Sinorhizobium meliloti: one gene and its partner. The protein of the gene in region 1 interacts with the protein of each later gene in a pairwise test. Links are inferred from orthologs where the notes say so. Each region holds a gene or a part of one and is shown on either strand. Other genes may lie near its edges. The genes, in order: JOH52_RS07610 and JOH52_RS00100.

The links.
Region 2: the proteins of JOH52_RS07610 (region 1) and JOH52_RS00100 interact in binary tests that used the Escherichia coli proteins (3 or more experiments, as listed by UniProt). The link is inferred for Sinorhizobium meliloti from one-to-one orthologs.

What each region holds. Positions count from the first base shown.
Region 1 is NZ_JAGIOS010000001.1:1,610,033-1,616,898, reverse strand. The notes cover bases 1,931-5,466. They hold JOH52_RS07610 (2-oxoglutarate dehydrogenase E1 component), read right to left. Parts: upstream 5,128-5,466; coding sequence 2,131-5,127; downstream 1,931-2,130. Other genes in these bases: sucD (succinate--CoA ligase subunit alpha), read right to left, coding at 5,408-5,466; odhB (2-oxoglutarate dehydrogenase complex dihydrolipoyllysine-residue succinyltransferase), read right to left, coding at 1,931-2,008. Also shown: JOH52_RS07620 (LysE family transporter), read right to left, coding at 1-499; more of odhB, read right to left, coding at 755-1,930; more of sucD, read right to left, coding at 5,467-6,310; sucC (ADP-forming succinate--CoA ligase subunit beta), read right to left, coding at 6,317-6,866. UniProt on the Escherichia coli protein: E1 component of the 2-oxoglutarate dehydrogenase (OGDH) complex which catalyzes the decarboxylation of 2-oxoglutarate, the first step in the conversion of 2-oxoglutarate to succinyl-CoA and CO(2).
Region 2 is NZ_JAGIOS010000001.1:15,363-21,643, reverse strand. What follows is about bases 1,429-4,379. They hold JOH52_RS00100 (ABC-F family ATP-binding cassette domain-containing protein), read right to left. Parts: upstream 3,874-4,379; coding sequence 1,984-3,873; downstream 1,429-1,983. Other genes in these bases: JOH52_RS00095 (hypothetical protein), read left to right, coding at 4,184-4,379; JOH52_RS00105 (GNAT family N-acetyltransferase), read left to right, coding at 1,429-1,964. Outside these bases: JOH52_RS00110 (Gfo/Idh/MocA family protein), read right to left, coding at 9-935; more of JOH52_RS00105, read left to right, coding at 1,125-1,428; more of JOH52_RS00095, read left to right, coding at 4,380-4,465; JOH52_RS00090 (AMP-binding protein), read left to right, coding at 4,698-6,281. UniProt on the Escherichia coli protein: Genetic data indicate it may be involved in ribosome assembly or function.

The DNA of each region.
Region 1 (6,866 bases):
TCAGCGCGCTCGCCATGACGAAGCCATAGCCGAATTTGACCGTCATCGGCGTATGGGCGCTGACGACCGTCGAAAAGATCGACAGGAAGAAGAAGACCGCCTTGGGATTGAGCGCGTTGGCGGCAAAGCCGAGCCCGAAGGCCTTCAGCGCCGACTGCTGCCGGCGGGCTTCGCCGGACTCGGCCGCTTCTTCGACCGCGATCTCCGTCTGGCCGGCGCGAAGGGCCTTGATGCCGATGTAGATCAGGTAGGCGACGCCGCACCATTTGACGATGTTGAAGAGGTAGATCGACTGCGAGATGATCAGCCCGAGGCCGAGAATGGTGTAGGTCACGTGGAACATCAGCGACGCGCCGATGCCGAAGGAGGTGATGACCGCCGCGCGGCGGCCGTGCACCAGCGATTGGCGCAGCACCATGGCGAGGTCGGCGCCGGGCGAAACGATGGCGAAGGTGAAGATCGCCATTAGCGAAGCGAGTTCGATCAGATAGCTCATCATGTTTTGCGACCGGTGCTTACGATGCCCAAACTGTCCGGGATGCGCGCATAGCGTGCCCCCGAAACCTAACCTCTGGTTCCGTGGCTGTCGATGCCCGTCAGACGCGCGTCCCGGCACGGGCATCGGTGGAGATGGAAACGGGGGCACGCGGCCCCCGCCATTCCCTGGAGCGGGATGAGGAAAAGCGTGTGCGGTTTTCCGCCCGCATCCCGCGTCTCATGACTTTGAGTCGACCCGACCTAAAATCACCGTGATCTAGAGATCCAGCACCAGGCGTTCCGGATCCTCGAGGCTTTCCTTGACGCGCACGAGGAAGGTCACCGCTTCCTTGCCGTCGACGATGCGGTGATCGTAGGAGAGCGCCAGATACATCATCGGGCGGATGACGACCTGACCGCCGATCGCGACCGGGCGGTCCTGGATCTTGTGCATGCCGAGGATGCCCGATTGCGGAGCGTTGAGGATCGGCGAGGACATCAGCGAACCGTAGACGCCGCCGTTGGAGATGGTGAAGGTGCCGCCCTGCATGTCGGCCATGGACAGCGTACCGTCGCGCGCTGCCTTTCCGAGACGGCCGATTTCCTTCTCGATCTCGGCGATCGACATCTGGTCGGCATCGCGCACGACCGGCACGACGAGACCCTTGTCGGTGCCGACGGCGACGCCGACGTGGCAGAAGTTCTTGTAGATGATCTCGGTGCCGTCGACCTCGGCGTTGACAGCCGGCAACTCCTTCAGCGCATGCGTCACGGCCTTGGTGAAGAAGCCCATGAAGCCGAGCTTCACGCCGTGCTTCTTCTCGAAGATGTCCTTGTACTTCGAGCGCAGGCTCATGACGGCGCTCATGTCCACCTCGTTATAGGTGGTGAGCATAGCCGCGGTGTTCTGCGCGTCCTTCAAACGCCGGGCGATCGTCTGGCGCAGGCGGGTCATCTTCACGCGCTCTTCGCGGGCGGCATCTTCCGCCGGCGCCGGCGCGCGGGCCTGGACCTTGGCCGGTTCGGCTGCAGCCGGAGCCGAAATGCCCTTGGCGACGGCCGCGAGCACGTCACCCTTCAACACCTGGCCGCGCTTGCCCGAGCCGTCGATCTGATCGGCGGAAAGATTGTTCTCGGCGATGAGCTTGGCGGCGGCCGGGGCCGGCGGCATCGACGTGGACGTCTGCGTCGCGGCAGCGGCGGCCGGCTGTGCGGCCGCAGCCGGAGCAGCGGTGGCGGCAGCAGGTTCAGGCTTCTTCTCGGCCGCAGCCGGCGCAGCGGCGGCAGCACCCGCGCCCTCGGCGATCTGCCCGAGCAGCGCGCCGAGACCCACGGTTTCGCCCGCCTGCGCGACGATTTCGCTGAGCGTGCCGGCGGCCGGGGCCGGAACTTCGATCGTCACCTTGTCGGTCTCGAGCTCGAGGATCGGCTCGTCGGCCTTGATCGCGTCGCCGACCTTCTTGAACCAGGTGCCGACGGTCGCTTCGCTGACGGATTCGCCAAGGGTGGGAACGCGGATTTCTGTTGCCATGAGTTTTGTTCCGTTGATCAGATTTCTGTTTCTAGCTCTTTGAGTTACGCGCTCCCGGACGGAAAACCGCTACGCACTTTCCTGGAAGTGCTCCAGCGATCGGCAGACCGTGAGGGGCTTCGTCAGCCCCCCAGCGCATCCTCGAGGAAGGCGGCAAGCTGTGCCAGATGCTTGGACATCAGGCCCGTCGCCGGGGAAGCGGCGGCCGGACGGCCGGTATAGCGCACCCGCTGGTACTTGGCATCGATATGGGCAAGAACCCACTCCAGATAGGGATCGATGAACGACCAGGCGCCCATGTTCTTCGGCTCTTCCTGGCACCAGACCATCTCCGCGTTGCGGAAGCGGCTGAGCTCGTTGATGAGCGCCTTGGCCGGGAACGGATAGAGCTGTTCAACGCGCAGCAGGTAGATGTCGTCGATGCCGCGCTTCTCGCGCTCCTCCAGAAGGTCGTAATAGACCTTGCCCGAGCACATGACGACGCGACGGATCTTCGAATCCTTCTGCAGCTTGATCGGACCGTCCTTGATAACCTCGGCATCGTCCCAGAGGAGACGATGGAAGGAGCTCTCGCCGGCCATTTCCGACAGGCTCGAGACCGCCCGCTTGTGACGCAGCAGCGACTTCGGCGTCATCAGGATCAGCGGCTTGCGGAAATCGCGCTTCACCTGACGGCGCAGGATGTGGAAATAGTTCGCCGGGGTCGTGACGTTGGCGACCTGCATGTTGTCTTCCGCGCAAAGCTGCAGGAAGCGTTCCAGCCGGGCGGAGGAATGCTCCGGCCCCTGGCCCTCGTAGCCGTGCGGCAGCAGGCAGACGAGGCCCGACATGCGCAGCCACTTGCGCTCGCCCGACGAGATGAACTGGTCGAAGACCACCTGCGCGCCGTTGGCGAAGTCGCCGAACTGGGCTTCCCAGAGCGTCAGGGCGTTCGGGCGGGCGAGCGAATAGCCGTATTCGAAGCCGAGCACCGCCTCTTCCGAGAGCATCGAATTGATGACCTCGTAGCGTGCCTGGGTCGGCGACAGGTTGGCGAGCGGAATGTATCGCTCTTCGGTCTCCTGATCGTAGAGAACCGAATGGCGCTGCGAGAAGGTGCCGCGCTCGCAATCCTGACCGGAGAGGCGGATCTTGGTGCCCTCGGTGACGAGCGTACCGAAGGCGAGCGCTTCCGCCATCGCCCAGTCGATGCCCTCGCCGGTCTGGATCATATTGGCGCGGTTTTCCATGAAGCGCTGGATGGTGCGGTGCGCGCTGAAGCCGGCCGGAATTTCGGACAACTTGCGGCCGACCTCCTTCAACTGCTTCATCGGCACCGAGGTCCGCCCGCGGCGCTGCTCATCCTGGTTGTCGGCCGTGCGCAGGCCCGACCAGGCGCCGTCGAGCCAGTCGGCCTTGTTCGGCTTGTAGGACTGACCCGCCTCGAATTCCTGTTCGAGATGGGCGCGCCAATCGGCCTTCATCTTCTCGACTTCGCCTTCGCTGATCAGGCCCTCGGCGATCAGCCGGTCCGAATAGAGCTGGACGACGGTCTTGTGCGCACGGATCGCCTTGTACATCTTCGGCTGCGTGAACGCCGGCTCGTCGCCCTCGTTGTGACCGAAGCGGCGGTAGCAGAACATGTCGATGACCACCGGCTTGTGGAACTTCATCCGGAATTCGGTCGCGACCTTGGCCGCATAGACGACCGCTTCCGGATCGTCACCGTTCACGTGGAAGATCGGCGCCTCGATCATCTTCGCCACGTCCGACGGATAGGGCGAGGAACGCGAGAAGGCCGGGTTCGTGGTGAAACCGATCTGGTTGTTGATGATGAAGTGCACCGTGCCGCCGACACGATGCCCGCGCAGGCCGGAGAGGCCGAGAATTTCGGCGACCACGCCCTGGCCGGCAAATGCCGCGTCGCCGTGCAGGATCAACGGCATGACCTTGACGCGTTCGCGCAGCGGAATGATGTCGCCTTCGAATACGGTCGCCATCTGGTCCTGCTTGGCGCGCGCCTTGCCCATGACGACCGGATTGACGATCTCGAGATGCGACGGGTTTGCCGTCAGCGACAGGTGGACCTTGTTGCCGTCGAACTCGCGGTCCGAGGAAGCGCCCAGGTGATACTTGACGTCGCCGGAGCCTTCCACGTCATCGGGCGTGTAGGAGCCGCCCTTGAACTCGTGGAAGATGGCGCGGTGCGGCTTGGCCATCACCTGCGAGAGAACGTTGAGGCGGCCGCGATGCGCCATGCCCAGCACGATCTCCTTGAGGCCGAGCTGGCCGCCGCGCTTGATGATCTGCTCGAGCGCCGGGATCAGCGATTCGCCGCCGTCGACGCCGAAGCGCTTGGTGCCCTTGTACTTGACGTCGATGAACTGCTCGAAGCCTTCCGCCTCGATGAGCTTCTGCAGGATCGCCTTCTTGCCCTCGGGGGTGAATTCGACGCCCTTGTCCGGCCCTTCGATGCGTTCCTGTATCCAGCCCTTCTCTTCCGGGTTGGACATATGCATGAATTCGACGCCGATCGTCGAACAATAGGTCCGTTCGAGGATCTCGACCATCTCGCGCACGGTCGCATATTCGAGGCCGAGCACGTTGTCTATGAAGATCTTGCGGTCGTAGTCCTTCTCTTCGAAGCCGTAGGTCTTCGGGGAGAGTTCGTCGTAATCCTCGACCGGATCGGCAAGGCCGAGCGGGTCGAGCTTGGCGTGCAGGTGGCCGCGCATGCGATAGGCGCGGATCATCATGATGGCGCGGACGGAATCGCGCGTCGACTGATGCACCTCGGCCTCGCTGAGCGCCACGCCGGCAACGGCTGCGGCTTCCTCTGCCTTCGCCTTCACCTTCTTTTCGATGACCTTTTCGACCGTGCCCCAGTCGCCGTCGAGGGCCGAGACGAGTTCGCCATTGGCGGGAATCGGCCAGTTCTGCTTCTTCCAGGAGGCGCCCTTGGCCGCCCTCACCACATCTTCGGGCCGGTCGGCAAGCGCCTTGAAGAAGGACTGCCACTCGGCCGAAACGGATGAGGGGTCCGCTTCGTAGCGCGCATGGAGCTGCTCGATATAGGCGGCATTGGCGCCGTCCAGAAAGGATGTGAGCTGGAATTGCTCGTTGGCCTCTTGCCTTGTCATGGTCTATCGCGGACTTCAGCCCGCCTCCTGACTTAAGTTGGTGTGCCGGGTTGTCCCGGTCATGTTTGCCTTCTGCCGGATCGGCGCCTTTCAACGGTCAGGCGCGTCGCTCCGGCTGCGTCGGCCCGGTTCCGGCTGTTCGCCATCTGCACCGGACTTGACGCTCATCATCGTATCTTTCGTGGCTCCAATGGGGCGGCATGGTCTGCCGCCCCGCTGCAAAGTGCCACGGCGACCTTTATGCGTCCGACAGGACGCGCGGGCGCCGCAGGATCGTTCGTCAGCCCTTCAGGACTTCGACCAGCGTCTTGCCGAGGCGTGCGGGCGAAGGCGAGACGCGGATCCCGGCCGATTCCATAGCCGCGATCTTGTCTTCCGCACCGCCCTTGCCGCCGGAGATGACGGCGCCGGCATGGCCCATGGTGCGGCCGGGAGGCGCGGTACGGCCCGCGATGAAGCCGACCATCGGCTTCTTGCGGCCGCGCTTTGCCTCGTCTTTCAGGAACTGCGCCGCTTCCTCTTCGGCCGAGCCGCCGATCTCGCCGATCATGATGATCGACTTGGTCTCGTCGTCTGCGAGGAACATTTCCAGCACGTCGATGAACTCGGTGCCCTTGACCGGGTCGCCGCCGATGCCGACTGCCGTCGTCTGGCCGAGGCCTTCATTGGTCGTCTGGAACACCGCCTCGTAGGTCAGCGTGCCGGAGCGCGAAAGCACGCCGACCGAGCCCTTGCGGAAGATGTTGCCCGGCATGATGCCGATCTTGCATTCGTCGGGCGTCAGCACGCCCGGGCAGTTCGGGCCGATGAGGCGCGAAGAGGACTTTTCGAGCCGGGCCTTGACCTTCACCATATCGGCAACGGGAATGCCCTCGGTGATGCAGACGATGAGCGGGATTTCGGCGTCGATGGCCTCGATGATCGCCGCGGCGGCACCGGCCGGCGGGACATAGATCACGGAAGCGTTGGCGCCGGTCGCGTCGCGCCCTTCGGCAACGGTAGCGAAGATCGGCAGTTGCTCGCCCTTGGCGCCGGTCCAGGTCTCGCCGCCCTTCTTCGGGTGGATGCCGCCGACCATCTTGGTGCCGTTATAGGCGAGTGCCTGCTCGGTGTGGAAGGTACCGGTCTTGCCGGTCAGGCCCTGAACGAGAACCTTGGTGTCTTTGTTGATCAGGATGGACATGAAACCTCAGGCTCCCTTCACGGCTGCAACGATCTTCTGGGCGGCGTCGTCCAGATCATCGGCGGAAATCACGTTGAGGCCCGATTCATTGATGATCTTCTTGCCGAGCTCGACATTGGTGCCTTCCAGGCGCACGACGAGCGGCACCTTGAGGCCGACTTCCTTGACCGCTGCGAGCACGCCCTCGGCGATGACATCGCATTTCATGATGCCGCCGAAGATGTTGACGAGGATGCCCTTCACCGCCGGATCGGCCGTGATGATCTTGAAGGCCTGGGTGACCTTTTCCTTCGAGGCGCCGCCGCCGACATCGAGGAAGTTCGCGGGCTCGGCGCCGTAGAGCTTGATGATGTCCATCGTCGCCATGGCAAGACCGGCGCCGTTGACCATACAGCCGATATTGCCGTCCAGGGCGACATAGGCGAGGTCGTATTTCGACGCCTCGATTTCCTTGTCGTCCTCTTCCGTCGTGTCGCGCAGCGCGACCACGTCCTCATGGCGGAAGAGCGCATTGCCGTCGAAGGAGACCTTGGCGTCGAGGACGCGCATCCGGCCG
Region 2 (6,281 bases), 1.6 Mb from region 1 along the record:
CCTTTCCATCAGTCGTGAAACGCCTCGACGAATTTGCGTCGGCCGAGCATGAAGGCGTCGGCCACGTGCCGGAGCGGCGCCAGGTCGACGTCCGATCTGCCGGCCTTGATGATCTCGGCGAAACGCCGATAGAGCATGGGGTATTCCTGCTCGGGCTCCTCGTGGACGATCTTGCCGTCTATCGCGAGTTTGGCGCCGCCTTCGGAGAGGACCATTCCGCCCGCGTCGGTTTCAGCGACGATGTCCCAGCTCTGCTTGCCCGTCTGACGCCAATCGAACTCGGCAGCGACATCGAGCTTTTCGGCATCGCTGAAGGCGATCGTGGCGGCGATCGGCGCGTCCCGGTTCTCGGGAAATTCCAGCGTCGCGGAGGTGATGAAGACCGGCCGGGGCAGGATGTGGGTCATGATCGAGAGTGCATTGATGCCCGGGTCGAAGACACCGAGCCCCCCGGCTGCCCAGATCCACTCCTGGTTCGGATGCCAGTGGCGGACATCTTCCTTCCAGATGATCCGGACGTTGCGAATCGCGGCCGACGCCAGAAACGCCTTTGCGGCTTCGACTGCCGGCGCATAGCGCGAGTGCCAGCTCGCGAAAAGCGAAACGCCTTTCTCCTCCGCCAGCGCCTCCAGGTCCGCGACCTCGCTCAAGGTCGCGCCCGGCGGCTTTTCGAGGAAGACATGCTTGCCCGCGGCAAGTGCGGTACGCGCCGCCTCGTAGCGGTATTGCGGCGGCATGCAGAGCGAAACCGCCTCGACCGCCGGCACGGCGTCGATCATGGCCTCTATCGACTTGAAATTGTCGATGCCGTCCACCGTTCCGTGGCGGCTTGCGGCTGCGATCAGGCGGTAGTCCGCGTTCTTCGCAAGCGCCGGCAGATGTTGGTCGCGCACGATCTTGCCGACGCCAACGATGGCAATGTTGATTGGGGACATGGTGTCTTCCGCCCTGATTAGTATGATTTATTCCGGACCCTTTTAGCAGATTGGGAAATACCGACAAGCCGGCTTCCCGTTGCAAAAATTAGCCTAGCCGCTTGGGTGGACAAGATGGAACGCAAATCTATCTTGTCCGTCTTCTTGCCTCTCGAGGGGGGTTCTTCGGAGCGAAGTCAGGATTTCAGAATGCCACATATTCGTCTTGCGACACGGGCCGAGCTCGACACGATCATCGACTGGGCCGCCAGGGAGGGATGGAATCCCGGTATTGACGATGGCAACGCTTTCTGGGCCGCCGATCCCGAAGGCTACTGGGTCGCGGTCGAGGAAGAGCGACTTGCCGCTGCCATTTCGCTCGTGCGCTATGGCAGCGGTTACGCATTTCTCGGCTTTTTCATCGCCGATGAGGAGTACCGGGGCAGGGGCATCGGCCTCGATCTCTGGAAGTGGGCAGTTGCAAGGGCCGAGGGGCGGACCATCGGCCTCGACGGGGTCGTGGGCCAGCAGGAAAACTATCGGAAGTCGGGTTTCGGCTGGTCGCATGCGAACATCCGCTACGGCGGCGTGGTGAACGTGACCGAGCCGCCCGGCACCGAGCTTGTCGACGTGGCGCCGGTGCATGCGGCGTCACTGATCGATTATGACATGAGGTTCAATCCAACGCGGCGCGAGGCATTTCTGCGCGAATGGACCAAGCAGTTGCAGACGCGCAGAAGCGTGGTCCTGCTGCGTGACGGGGCAATCGCCGGTTACGGAACGATCCGCAAGTGCCGCGAAGGCTACAAGATCGGTCCGCTGCTCGCCGACAGCGAGACCGGTGCCGATCTCCTGTTTCGCAAGCTCGCAACCGGCACCGGCGGGGAACGGATCTATTTGGACGTCCCCGAGCCGAATGCGTCGGCACGGGCACTTTGCACGCGCTACAACATGAAGCCGGTTTTCGAGACCGCCCGCATGTATCGCGGACCGGCGCCCGATCTGCCGCTTGCGCGCATTTACGGGATTACGACCTTCGAACTCGGCTGAAAACAGGTTCGCCGATCGGCTACCCCGCCATCGCTTCCTCGTATTCCGCCGACAGTTCCAGCCATTGCTCTTCCGCAGCCGCAAGCTTTTCGACGGCATCGGCGCGCTCCTTGGCGCGTTGAGCCGCTTTTGCCGGGGCCTTCTCGTAAAGGGCCGGGTCTGCAAGCTCGGCATCAAGTGCCTGAATCACTTTCTCCAGTTTGCCCGTCAAGGACTCGATCTCATTGATCCTTTTCCTGAGCGGTGCCAGTGAGGCTCGCCTGTCCGCATTGGCCTTTCGCTGGTCTGCCTTGGAAAGCGCCTCATCAGATCCGTTCACCCTGGGCTTGTCGTCCTTCGGCTTCGGCCCGCCGACGATCAGCCCGCGATAGTCCTCGAGGTCACCGTCGTAGTTCGCGACGGTTCCGTCGCGCACCAGCCACAGCCGGTCGGCCGTCGCTTCGATCAGGTGGCGATCGTGGGAGATGAGGATGACCGCGCCGGAGAAATCGTTGAGGGCGGCGATCAGTGCGTTGCGGCTGTCGATGTCCAGATGGTTGGTGGGCTCGTCCAGGATAAGCAGACTTGGAGCCTCGAAGGCGGCAAGGCCCATGAGAAGCCGCGCCTTTTCGCCACCGGAGAGATCCTTGGCTGCGGTGTCCATCTTCTCGGTCGCAAGCCCCATCTGCGCCACGCGGGAGCGCACCTTCGCTTCCGGCGCTTCCGGCATGCGGCGGCGGACGTGCTCCACGGCGCTCTGCGTCGGCACGAGATCGTCGAGCTGGTGCTGGGCGAAGAAGCCCACCTTCAGTCCCGGGGCGATCCGCACCTCGCCGCTTTCCGCGCGGAGGCGTCCGGCGATGAACTTCGCAAAGGTGGATTTGCCGTTACCGTTGGACCCGAGCAGCGCGATCCGGTCGTCCGCATCGATGCGCAGATTGAGCCTCTTCAGGATAGGCTTGCCCGGTTCGTAGCCGACCGCGCCTCCCTGGATGGCGACGATCGGTGAGGCCACCTGCTTCTCCGGATCCGGGAAGGTGAAGCCCTGGACGTGGTCTTCGATGACGGCTGCCACGGTGCCCATCCGCTCCAATGCCTTGATGCGGCTCTGGGCCTGACGGGCCTTGGAAGCCTTGGCCTTGAAACGATCGATGAAGCTCTGCAGATGCTTGCGGGCCGCCTCGTTCTTGGCCTTCGCCTTCATCTGCAGTTCGTCCGCTTCCGCCTTCTGCCGCTCGAACTGATCGTAGGAGCCGCGGTAGAAGGTGAGCTTCTTCTGGTCGAGGTGAACGATCGCGTTCACCGCGGTGTTCAGGAGGTCGCGATCGTGGCTAATGATGATCACGGTGTGCGGATAACGGCGGATATAGTCCTCGAGCCACAGCGTTCCTTCGAGGTCGAGATAGTTGGTAGGCTCGTCCAGGAGCAGCAGATCGGGCTCGGAAAAAAGGACCGCGGCAAGCGCCACGCGCATGCGCCAGCCACCGGAAAAGGAGGAGGCGGGACGTTTCTGCGCCTCGTGGTCGAAGCCGAGACCGGCGAGAATGCTTGCCGCGCGCGCTTCCGCCGAATGGGCGCCGATGTCGGCGAGCCGCGTCTGGATCTCGGCGATCCTGTGCGGATCGACCGCCGTTTCCGACTCCGCGATGAGCGCCGTGCGTTCCCTGTCGGCCTTGAGCACGATTTCGATCAGAGGTTCTTCCGTCCCCGGCGCTTCCTGTGCGACCTGTCCGATCCGCGCGTTCTTCGGCAAGGAAACACTGCCGGCTTCCGCCGCAAGCTCGCCGGTGATGACCCGGAACAGAGTCGACTTGCCGGCGCCGTTGCGTCCGACGAGCCCGGCCTTCGTGCCCGCCGGAAGCGTCACGGAAGCGTTATCGATGAGCAGACGGCCCGCAATGCGGGCGGAGAGGCCGGATATCTGGATCATCCGGGCCTTTTGCCCGGACTTTTTCGGGAAGGCAAGAGGCTCGCGCCACTGCTGCCGCGATCGCTCGAATAAGGATGCCGAGGGCATTTTCAAGTGAGGATTGTTATGGATTCATGGACAACGTGTTCCGATAATCAATACTTCCCATCCTCATGATGAGGCCCCACATCTTCGAACGGAGAGCACGAGAATGCTCTTCTGACCCTTTGATCGGACCGGGCGCCATCGGCGAGGCCACCGCGTCCGGAATGGTGCCGATCAAAACGGTCGCGACGAAACCTTCGTTCAAGCGAACGACCGATCAGGAGTGATGATCATGAGGAACGCAACCCATACTGCTCTCGCCGCCACCCTCGTTGCCACAGCCGTTCTTGGCGGTGCATCCGCAGCCTTTGCCGGCGGCAGCTATTATCAGGGTGTCAGCGACAAGCCGCTCTACACCGAACGCGCAGCGCGAGCCGGTGACCAGACGGCCGTTCGCCGTGCTGACGGCTCCCTCGACCGTACGTCCACCGGTTCCGTCGGCTATGCTCCGCAGCCGAAGGTCGTTTCCGGCGGTGAAGGCGAATACTACCAGGGCCTCAGCCGCTAAGCCGCAGCTGACGAGTCACGGAGCAGGCGCGGCCTCCCACGCGCCTCTTTGCTCCGCCCGAACGAAAGGCCCGGTTTCCCCGAACCGGGCCTTTCGTGCCCCGGATGGCCTTTTGAAACGGCGTACTCCCGTGCGAAAATCGGTTTCGCACAAAGTCCTGTATTCGCTTCGGCTTTATACTTGACGATCAAAGTCAGCAATAATATGCCGCCTTGCTAAAATGGAGGTGGTTTTGGGCGGCTCAGGCGAACTTTCGGTGTCTCCGTTCGGTGTTGCAAGTCTGGCTGCGCGGGGCGACCGGCCGGCGCTGCTTTTGCGCGGCGGGCGGATCGTGAGTTACCGCGAACTTGCCGAGCGCATCGACCGGCTCGCTTCTCGGTGGCGCGGCGATCGCGGACTGGTCACAATCGAGGCCGACCTTTCCGAACACGCTGTCGTCGCTTATCTCGCGGCACTCGAGGCGGGCCACGCGGTCGCCCTGTGCGGCACCGCTTCCATGCTCCGGGACCGCGAGGTCTTCAGACCGGAATATTGCTACCGCCGCTTTGACGGCCGTTGGCGCATGGAGCGGCTGGAGGGAGACGCGATCGCGCCGCATCCCGAACTTGCCGTCCTGCTCTCGACGTCCGGCAGCACCGGGCATGGAAAATGGGTGCGGCTGTCGCACATGAATATCCAGTCCAATGCACGATCGATCGCGGAATATCTCGGCTTGACGGCAGCGGACCGAGGCTGCCTCATCCTGCCGCTCCACTATTCCTACGGGCTTTCCGTCCTTAACGCCCACCTCGCCGTGGGCGCGAGCGTCTATATGCCGGGCTGTTCCATCCTCGACGAGGGCTTCCTCGATGAACTTGCGCAAAGCGCCAGCTCCAATTTCGCTGGCGTCCCTTATTCCTACGACCTTCTGGAAAAGGCTGGGTTCCGGGCGCGGGATTTTCCGGCGCTGCGCTTCATGACTGTTGCCGGCGGACGTTTGGCGCCGGAACTCGTGCGCCGCTACAATGAGCATCTCTCCGCGCGCAATGCGCGCCTTTTCGTGATGTACGGCCAGACAGAGGCAACGGCTCGCATGGCCTATATGCCGCCGGACCGTCTCCGGGGCAGGGAAGACCGGATTGGCATTGCGATCCCGGGCGGGAGCCTGACGATCGAGGATAACGATGGAAGGATAATCTCCAGCGCCGATCAGCCCGGCGAGCTTGTCTATCGCGGGCCGAATGTGATGATGGGCTACGCGTCGTCACGCGCCGATCTCGCGCGGGGGGCCGAGTTGTCGGAATTGCGGACCGGCGATCTGGCCGTAAGAGACGCGGACGGCGTCTTCCGGATCGTCGGACGAACAAAGCGGATATCGAAGATTGCCGGCCTGCGAATCGGTCACGACGCTCTGGAGGCGGCACTGGAGCAGCACGGCGTCGCCGCCGCCGTCGTCGGCAACGACACCGAAATCCACGCCTACTATGTGGGAAGCGGCGATCCGGATGAAGTTCGCCGCCTGCTCGTCGAGGCGAGTGGCTTGACCTTGATGCATGTAGGGGCTTCCCGCCTGGACAAGTTGCCGCGATTGACATCCGGCAAGATCGATTACCCGGCCCTTCGCATGCGGCCGGCCGCGGCGACGTGCGGCAGTTCGGAAGAGGGGGACGTCGAGGCGCTTTTTGCCCAGCTCTTCTATCCGAAGAAGGTTCGACCGGAGGACAGCTTTCTATCGCTTGGTGGCGATTCGCTCCGTTTCGTCCAGCTTTCGATCGGCCTTGAGAAGAGGCTCGGAGAACTGCCGGAGGGCTGGGAAAAAATGCCGGTCGGCGCACTC